Sinorhizobium fredii NGR234: one gene and its partners. The protein of the gene in region 1 interacts with the protein of each later gene in a pairwise test. Links are inferred from orthologs where the notes say so. Each region holds a gene or a part of one and is shown in the gene's direction. Other genes may lie near its edges.

Region 1 (2,892 bases):
GCCCGGTCGACGCCCGGTGGCGCAAGCCCTATTCGAGGACGATGAAGCCTTGTGTTTCGAAAAGCGCCGCGGCCTTCGGCGACTTGACGAATTCGAGATAGGCGGCGGCGTCCGGGTTCTTGCTGTCGGCGGCGATCGCGATCGGGTAGATGATCGGCGGATGGCTGTCTTCGGGGAAGGTGCCGACCACCTTCACGCCCGGGTCGGCCGCCGCATCCGTCTTGTAGACGATGCCATAGGGCGCCTCGCCGCGTGAAACGAGAAGGAGGGCGGCGCGTACGCTTTCGGCTCCGGCGACCTTCTCGGCGACCGTCGGCCAGATGCCGAGCTTTTCGAGCGCCGCCTTGCCGTATTTGCCGGCGGGGACGGAATCAACCGCGCCCATCGCCAGGCGGCCGTCGCCGAGCAGGGCGGCGAGGTCGAGGCCCGGCTTGATATCGACAGACCCCGCGTCGGCCTTGGCTGAAACGAGAACGATGCGATTGCCGAGCAGGTTGGAGCGCGTATCGGCCTTGATCAGCTTCCTTTCGGCAAGGTAGTCCATCCAGGCGAGATCGGCCGAGATGAAGATATCGGCAGGCGCGCCCTGTTCGATCTGTTTTGCCAGCGCCGAGCTTGCCGCGTAGGAGGCGGTCGTCTCCTTGCCGGTTTCCTCTTTCCATTTGGTGTTGATCGCGTCGAGTGCGTTCTTCAGGCTCGCAGCGGCGAAGACCGTTACTTTCTCCTCCGCCTGAGCCGGGGCGAATGCCGCGCCGGCCAAAGCCATGCCGAGCGCCAGCGCCAGACCGGTAAGCCCCAAACCCTTCAGCCACTCTCTCCGTCCCTTGAACATACCTGTCTCCATCTCTTTCGTAATGTTCTTCAGAATATACGGTTCGCCGTTCTCGTTAGCGCTATATCCGCAGAAATACAATGCTCCCCGAGTGCGGTAATCAAAGCGGTGAACTGAAGGGCCAAATACGGCGCGGGTGCTTGCGATGGACGCGCACGGGTCTAAATTCCGAGACGGAACGACGCGAGGTGAATCCATGGATGCGACGATCAGGCTGGAGGAGAGCTGGAAAGCCGTGCTGACGCCGGAATTCCGGCACGGCTACATGGTCGACTTGAAGCGCTTTCTTCTGGACGAGAAGCAACAGGGCCGGCAGATCTATCCGAAGGGCAGTGAGTATTTCCGGGCGCTCGATCTGACGCCGCTCGAAAAGGTCCGGGTCGTCATCCTCGGCCAGGATCCCTATCATGGCGACGGCCAGGCGCACGGGCTTTGCTTCAGCGTGCAGCCGGGCGTGCGCACCCCGCCGTCGCTTGTCAACATCTACAAGGAGCTTCGCGATGACCTCGGCATTCCGCCGGCCCGCCACGGCTTCCTCGAAAGCTGGGCACGCCAGGGGGTGCTGCTCCTGAACAGCGTGCTGACCGTCGAGCGGGGCCGGGCGGCCTCGCACCAGGGCAAGGGTTGGGAGCGTTTTACCGACGCAGTCATCCGCGCCGTCAACGAGCAGGCGCAGCCAGTCGTCTTCATGCTCTGGGGCTCCTACGCGCAGAAGAAGGCGGCCTTTGTCGATCGCTCCCGGCATCTGGTGCTGACCGCGCCGCATCCGTCGCCGCTCTCGGCCCATTCCGGCTTCCTCGGCTGCAGGCATTTCTCCAAGGCCAATGCCTTCCTGGAGTCGAAGAGGCTCGATCCGATCGATTGGCGGCTGCCGGACGATCCGCCTCTCGCCGTCGATCGGCAGGCTGCGTCCGCCTGTTGACGCCGTCGTTGCGCCTCCTGTCGTGTACGGACCTTGCGCTGCGGGTCCCGATCCGCCAAAGCATGGTGTCTAAAGCGCGTTGCACTCGAACATGCGACGCGCTTTAGGGTTTTTTGTGCATGTCGGTGCCCCAAAACCACTGCACACTTTTGGGGCGACATGCACTGCGCGCAGACGGGAGAGACGGCATGCGGCATATCCTGATCATCGGTATCGGGGCGGGCAACCCGGAGCATATCACGGTTCAGGCGATCAATGCGCTGAACCGGGCCGATGTGCTCTTCATCCCGACCAAGGGAGCGAAGAAGACCGAGCTTGCCGAAGTGCGCCGCGATATCTGCGCCCGCTATGTGTCGCGGGATGACAGCCGCACGGTCGAGTTCGCCGTGCCGGTCCGCCGCACCGAGGAGCGCAGCTACGTTCAAAGCGTCGATGATTGGCATGCCAGCATCGCCGCCACTTACGAGGCGCTGCTTTCGGACGAGCTTGCGGAAGGACAGACCGGCGCGTTCCTCGTGTGGGGCGATCCGATGCTCTATGACAGCACGATCCGCATCGTCGAAAGGGTCCGCGCACGGGGCAGTGTAGCGGTCGACTTCGAAGTCATCCCCGGCATCACCAGCCTCCAGGCGCTCTGCGCCAGCCATCGCATCCCGCTCAATCTTGTCGGAAAGCCCGTCGAGATCACCACCGGCCGCCGGCTGGCCGAGACCTTTCCGCACAGGAGCGAGACGGCCGTCGTCATGCTCGACGGCGAACAGGCCTTCCAGAAGATCGACGATCCCGAAGCCGAGATTTTCTGGGGCGCCTATCTCGGCACGCCGGACGAGATCGCCATTTCAGGGCGCCTCGCCGATGTGAAGGAAGACATCCTGAGGGCGCGGGCGGCGGCGCGCGAGCGGATGGGATGGATCATGGACATCTATCTTCTGCGCAAGGGGGCCGATTTCGACGAGTAGCCGCCGCTTGCCTGGGCTTTGATCTCTCTCAAGGAAGGCGGCTGTGATATAGGCTCTATCACAGATGCGGAGTGTGAGGCCGCGATGTGTCCCGAGGATATTGGAAGACGATGACGAGCTGCGCTGCGCCCAAGTCACAAACGGAGCCCGGCCAATCGATGCGCCGCGGCGCCTGTCCG
Region 2 (3,024 bases), 3.0 Mb from region 1 along the record:
ACGAGTTGCTGCGCATCGAGGAAATCTTTGGCAAGAACACCACGCCGGAGGATTACATCACCGGCTTCGAGCGCTTCATCCGGGAGAATATGAACCAGGTCCCGGCGCTGATTGCCGTCACCCAACGACCGCGTGATCTGACGCGCAAGGAACTGTCGGAACTGGCAGGCCTGCTGGACGAGAAGAACTATTCCGAAGCTATGCTGCGCGCCGCCTATGGCAAGGTCCGCAATGCCGATATCGCCGCCCATATCATCGGCTTCGTCCGCCAGGCAGCGATCGGCGATCCGCTCATCCCCTATGCCACGCGTGTGGAAAACGCGATTGGGAAGATCGAGGCCTCGCGCCCCTGGACCCAGAAACAGAAGGAATGGCTGCGCCGCATTGGCCGTGCGCTGAAGGACAAGCCGGTGGCCGATCCGACGCTGCTTGACCAGGGCGTCTTTGCGGACAAGGGCGGCTTCAAGCGCATCTCCCAGGAATTCGATGGCGAGCTGGATGATGTCCTGCACGCCTTCAACGAGGCGATCTGGGCGCCGCCCGCCGCCTGAGTTGACCGGAGGCCCACGCTGGTTACAAACGTCAACACCGATCCTTGATCCGAAAAGAATGTTGCCATGAATGCCAATGCCATCGTCCAGAAACTCTGGCGTCTCTGCACCGTCCTCCGCAAGGACGGCATCACCTACCAGCAATATGTCACTGAGCTGACCTATCTGCTGTTCCTCAAGATGATGGCCGAGCGCAATCGCGAATCGGGCAGCCTGCCGGAGACCATGCGCTGGGAAGATCTCGTCCAGGCGAATGGCCTTGCCAAACTAGAACTCTACCGCAGGACGCTGGTGACCCTGGGCACCGTCAGCACACGCCTCGGCAAGGACGACGCCCTCGTCCTGCCTCCGGGCGACAATGCGACGCCGGATGAACGGAAGCGGTATGTCGATGCCCGCCCACTGCCGGATATGGTGCAGGAAATCTTCGACAACGCCTCTACCTTCATCCGGGAACCGCAGAACTTGACGACGCTGGTGACTGCCATCGACGAGCTCGACTGGTTTTCCGAGGAGCGCGATCAGTTCGGCGATCTCTATGAGGGCCTGCTGCAGAAGAACGCGGAGGAGACCAAGCGCGGTGCCGGACAGTATTTCACACCACGCGTGTTGATCCGAGTGTTGGTCCGCCTCATGCAGCCGCAGCCCGGCGAGGTGATCCAGGATCCCGCAGGCGGCACCGGCGGCTTTCTGATCGCGGCCGATCACTACATGCGCGCCCGCACCGACAATTATTTCGATCTTGGCGAGAAGGAGCAAGAATTCCAGAAGCGCCACGCTTTCCACGGCATGGAAAATGTGCCGGGCACGCTGCGCCTGCTCTTGATGAACCTCTACCTGCACGACATCGACAGCGACCATGTCGATCTCGGCGACACGCTGTCGGACAAGGGCAAGGGACTTGGCCGCGCGAACCTCATCCTCACCAATCCGCCCTTCGGCCCAGCAGGCGGTGCGCCGACACGCGATGATCTGTCGGTTACTGCCACTGTCTCCTCCTATCAGCTTCCTTTTGTCGAGCATTGCATTCGCGCGCTCAAGCCCGGAGGACGCGCGGCCATTGTCGTGCCGGACAATGTCCTGTTCGAAGACGGGCGTGGCAGGCAGCTCCGCCAGATGATGATGGACTGGTGCGACCTGCACACCATTCTGCGCCTGCCGACTGGCATTTTCTATGCACAAGGGGTGAAGACCAATGTCATCTTCCTGACGCGCGGCAAGACGGAGACCGGCAACACCAAGGCCACGTGGATTTATGACCTGCGCGCCCAGATGCCGAAATTCGGCAAGACCACGCCGCTGACGGAAGCCCATTTCGAAGGCTTCGAGAAGGCCTTTGGCACGAGCCCCTATGGCAAGGAGCGTGTGAAGGATGAAGGCGAGGTCGGACGCTGGCGCGAGTTTAGGCGCGAAGAGATCGCCGCTCGTGGAGACAATCTCGACATTGCCTGGCTGCGCGAGGCAGACGACGAGGCGGAAGATGGGCTGACCGAACCAGAAGATATCGCCGCAGCCATTCTCGGCCATCTGCAAGCCGCGACGCTGGAGATTGAGGCGCTGATGGCGGAGCTTGGCGACGAGCTGTCCGAGGCCGCAGAATGAGTGAGTTGCCGAGGGGGTGGTGTGTCACCACAATCCAAGAAATAGCCGATGTGGGGACTGGCGCTACACCAAAACGCGGAACAAGAGCATTCTACGAATCTGGGACTATCCCATGGATTACAAGCGGTGCAGTAAGCCAAAGGCAAATTACTTACGCTGATGAGTTTATCACCGAGGCTGCTATTCGTTCGACTAACTGCAAGGTCTTCCCAACCGGTACAATCTTGGTTGCTATGTATGGAGAAGGAAAGACGCGAGGCTCGGTGGCAAGGTTGGCCATTGACGCGGCAACCAATCAAGCTCTTGCAGCGATCGTCCTTCCCAATGACGACATAGTATCCAGCGAATTCTTGATGAATTTTCTTACGTCTCAATACTCGCAGCTGCGCGGATTAGCAGCGGGTGGAGTTCAGCCGAATCTAAACCTACAATTGATTCGATCTACCAGTTTCCCCCTCCCGCCCCTGGCCGAGCAAAAGCGCATCGTGGCCAAGCTGGATGCGCTGAGCGCGAAATCCGCCCGCGCCCGCACCGAACTCGCTCGCATCGAAACCCTCGTCTACCGCTACAAGCAGGCGGTACTCGGCAAGGCGTTCAGCGGGGAGTTGACGGTGGATTTCAGACTGAGCCGTCGTCACCTGCAGAGCGAGGCCAAGGCAGGCTCTATCCATGGAGAGGAAGGTGTCGAACGAAAGCTAAAGGTTAGAGGAACGACGGATGTCATGAAAGGCATTCAGTTATCGCCTCTACCGGAGAGCTGGAACTGGGTCAAAAACCACAGGTTAGCCCAGAATCGCGCCAACGCGATTTGCGCCGGACCCTTCGGTACAATTTTCAAAGCGAAGGACTTTAGAGACAAAGGCATTCCGAT
Region 3 (3,006 bases), 2.2 Mb from region 1 along the record:
GATCTTGTCGGGCATGGTGAGCGGCGAATAGGTAAAGTGCGCGTCGAGACGCGCCTCGTCGAGGCTGTCGAACCAGGCGATGATGCGCTCGTCTTCTGCCGCCCGCGCCGCCGTCAAGGAGGCGAAGCCTTCATGGAGGATAGCATCGAGGCGCGTCGGGGCTTCGCCCTGGCCCGTGAATCGCTTCATCCAGATCCGGTCGGCCGCGAGAATGTGGTTGAGCGTTCCATGCAGCGAGCCGAAGAAGGCACCCTTGTCTTGTCGGTATTCCGCGTCCGAGAGTTCCGCCGTGGCAGCGTAGACCCGCCGGTTGGCCCAGCGATTGTAGTCGGCAAACATCCGATAGTGGTCGAGCATCAGCTTTTCTCCCTTCGTGGCAGCCTAGCGCGGATTGATATTCGCGTGTCGAATGCAACTCATGAAATTTACTGATTTGATCGGTCGATCTCCATCCCGTCTTATGCGCGCACGACATCCAATCAGGAGGTGAGATGACCCGCAAACTCTATGCGCTCTGTGGTACCGACCGGACGCGCCCTTTTTCGCCGCATGTGTGGAAGACCAAACTGTCGCTCGCGCACAAGGGGCTCGGCTTCGACGTGGCGCCTATCGGCTTCACCGAAATCCCGAAACTGGAGCAGGGAGCGACGAAGATCGTTCCGCTGCTCCGCGACGGCGAAAAACTGGTGAGCGACAGCTTCGACATCGCCCTTTACCTGGAGGAGGCCTATCCGGAGCGCCCGACGCTGTTTAGCGGCGAGGGCGGCAAGGCGATGGCCCGCTTCGTCGAAGGCTGGTCGCAGATGACGCTGCATCCGGCGATCGGGCGCATCGCCATCATGGATATCCATGACAGCCTCGAACCTGTCGATCGGGCCTATTTCCGTCGAAGCCGGGAAGAGCGCTTCGGCAGGCCCCTGGAGACGGTCGCAGAGGCCGGGAAAACCGATCTCGAAACCTTCTCGGCCAAGCTCGAGCCGCTTCGCCACATGCTGAAATTCCAGCCTTTCATCGGCGGCGAAAGACCGCTCTTTGCCGACTACATCGTCTTCGGTGCCCTGCAATGGGCGCGCATCGTCTCGCCGCACCGACTGCTCGCTACCGGGGACGTCGTTTCGGGCTGGTTCGAGCGTTGCCTCGATCTTCACGACGGTCTCGGCCGTTCCGTGACAGCGGCGTGAAACTATCCTCTGCAGCGGCGAATCCTCGCCGCTCCCCCTTGTTTTGCGCGGCGTTGGCGGCTAATGAACCGCCACTTTCTCAAGAGCAAGGGAATTGAGCCAATGGCGATTGAACGTACCTTTTCGATGATCAAGCCGGATGCGACGAAGCGCAACCTGACCGGCGCCATCACCAAGATGCTCGAAGACGCCGGCCTGCGCGTCGTCGCATCGAAGCGCGTCTGGATGAGCCGCCGCGAAGCCGAAGGCTTCTACGCCGTCCACAAGGAGCGCCCGTTCTTCGGCGAACTGGTCGAGTTCATGTCCTCCGGTCCGACCATCGTCCAGGTTCTCGAAGGCGAAAACGCCATTGCCAAGAACCGCGAAGTCATGGGTGCCACCAACCCGGCCAACGCCGACGAAGGCACCATCCGCAAGGTTCATGCACTGTCGATCGGCGAAAACTCGGTTCACGGTTCCGACGGCCCGGAAACGGCTGCCGAAGAAATCGCCTACTGGTTCGCCGGCACCGAGATCGTCGGCTGATTCACTTTCGTCGCTTCAACCTTTAAGGGCTTGAAACGATTCTTCGAAACCGGGGCGGAGACGCCCCGGTTTTCTTATGCATGTCGCCCAAAAGTGTGCAGCGGTTTTGGGACAACGACATGCAAGACGGGCTTTATGTCGGGCAGGCGGCCGTGTCGAAGTGCGTCGGGCCCAGGCCGTTTCGGAAGACTTCTGGGTTCTTGTCGTAGGCCGGTCCCACGACCAACGGCCTTGCCGGCATAACGCTTTGGTCGAGGTCGGAAATCACCGTCGTTTCGAGTGTCTGCAGCGTTGCCCCGTCCGGCCCCTTGACCTCGATCGTCACAGCATAGGGCCTCTCCTTCTTGACGCAGGTGATGTCGGGGCTCTCCAGCACCACCTTGTCCAGTTTCGGGAAGAGCCTGCGGGTGAGCGTCAGCGGCTCGCCGCCGGCCGGGTTTTCGAAAGTCGCCACGACGACGCTGCCGTCCGGCACCGGCTGCGTCTTGTTGAGCGTGATCGTATAGGTGGCATAGGCGAGCCGGTAGTTGAAGACGAACATCTTGCCCGTCAGCTTCAGCGGATCCGGGCCGGTCTCGCGCTGGCAGCCGGCAAGCGCCGCCACTGCGATCAGGGCGGACAGGATGATTCTTCTCATGGCTGGGTTTCCTCCCTGTTGCGACGGTAGTGGCGCTTGGCCTTCGTGCGGTTGCCGCAGACCGCCATGTCGCACCAGGTCCTGCTCCTGTTGCGGCTGCGGTCGAGGAACAGCCATTCGCAGTTCGGGCAGATCTTCAGGCGATCGGGCTCCGGGTTGGCAATGAGGCTGAGCGCCGAATGGGCGGTGGCGACGTCGAGCGCGATATATTTGCCTCGTTCTGACGGCCGGCGCACTGCGGCGGCGATCGCCTCGAGCAGATCGGCAAGGAGCTCCGGCCGGTCTTCGGCCCGCACCTGCGCCCGGAAATGCCGGTCCGTCGCCTCGCGCAGACCGATCAGGGACGCCTGCCGTTCGGGCCCTATCGCCCCGAGCATGCCGAAGCGTTCCTTTTCGGCGCCGTAGAGATTGGCCGCTTCGGCGAAATTGTCGATAGCCTCTCCATCAGCAAAACGATCAATGCGGCGTTGCGGGTCGAAGCGCAGCACCACGGAATTTGCGACATCCAGCGCCAACGCGCCGCCTGAGAATCGATGGGAGGTCCAGGTGAAGCTCATATGAAAATCCTAACTAGTAAAACTCATTTTACCAGTTATATTGCTTCTGTCACTAGAGCTGCAGAGGAAAGTTGGCCCCCCGCTTCGACCTCCGCGTTTCGCAATT

What was found.
Region 2: the proteins of ung (region 1) and NGR_RS12045 interact in binary tests that used the Escherichia coli proteins (3 or more experiments, as listed by UniProt). The link is inferred for Sinorhizobium fredii NGR234 from one-to-one orthologs.
Region 3: the proteins of ung (region 1) and ndk interact in binary tests that used the Escherichia coli proteins (3 or more experiments, as listed by UniProt). The link is inferred for Sinorhizobium fredii NGR234 from one-to-one orthologs.

The regions. Positions count from the first base shown.
Region 1 is NC_012587.1:3,128,259-3,131,150, reverse strand. What follows is about bases 155-2,891. They hold ung (uracil-DNA glycosylase), read left to right. Parts: upstream 155-1,028; coding sequence 1,029-1,754; downstream 1,755-2,891. Other genes in these bases: cobG (precorrin-3B synthase), read left to right, coding at 2,824-2,891; cobF (precorrin-6A synthase (deacetylating)), read left to right, coding at 1,943-2,713; modA (molybdate ABC transporter substrate-binding protein), read right to left, coding at 155-832. Outside these bases: more of modA, read right to left, coding at 29-154; more of cobG, read left to right, coding at 2,892-2,892. UniProt on the Escherichia coli protein: Excises uracil residues from the DNA which can arise as a result of misincorporation of dUMP residues by DNA polymerase or due to deamination of cytosine.
Region 2 is NC_012587.1:146,548-149,571, forward strand. Bases 17-2,885 are described here. They hold NGR_RS12045 (N-6 DNA methylase), read left to right. Parts: upstream 17-617; coding sequence 618-2,153; downstream 2,154-2,885. Other genes in these bases: hsdR (type I restriction-modification system endonuclease), read left to right, coding at 17-551; NGR_RS12050 (restriction endonuclease subunit S), read left to right, coding at 2,150-2,885. Also shown: more of hsdR, read left to right, coding at 1-16; more of NGR_RS12050, read left to right, coding at 2,886-3,024. UniProt on the Escherichia coli protein: The subtype gamma methyltransferase (M) subunit of a type I restriction enzyme. The M and S subunits together form a methyltransferase (MTase) that methylates A-2 on the top and A-3 on the bottom strand of the sequence 5'-AACN(6)GTGC-3'.
Region 3 is NC_012587.1:971,969-974,974, forward strand. The notes cover bases 144-2,994. They hold ndk (nucleoside-diphosphate kinase), read left to right. Parts: upstream 144-1,283; coding sequence 1,284-1,706; downstream 1,707-2,994. Other genes in these bases: NGR_RS15840 (DinB family protein), read right to left, coding at 144-357; NGR_RS15845 (glutathione S-transferase family protein), read left to right, coding at 492-1,181; NGR_RS15855 (lipoprotein), read right to left, coding at 1,840-2,343; NGR_RS15860 (CGNR zinc finger domain-containing protein), read right to left, coding at 2,340-2,900. Also shown: more of NGR_RS15840, read right to left, coding at 1-143. UniProt on the Escherichia coli protein: Major role in the synthesis of nucleoside triphosphates other than ATP. The ATP gamma phosphate is transferred to the NDP beta phosphate via a ping-pong mechanism, using a phosphorylated active-site intermediate.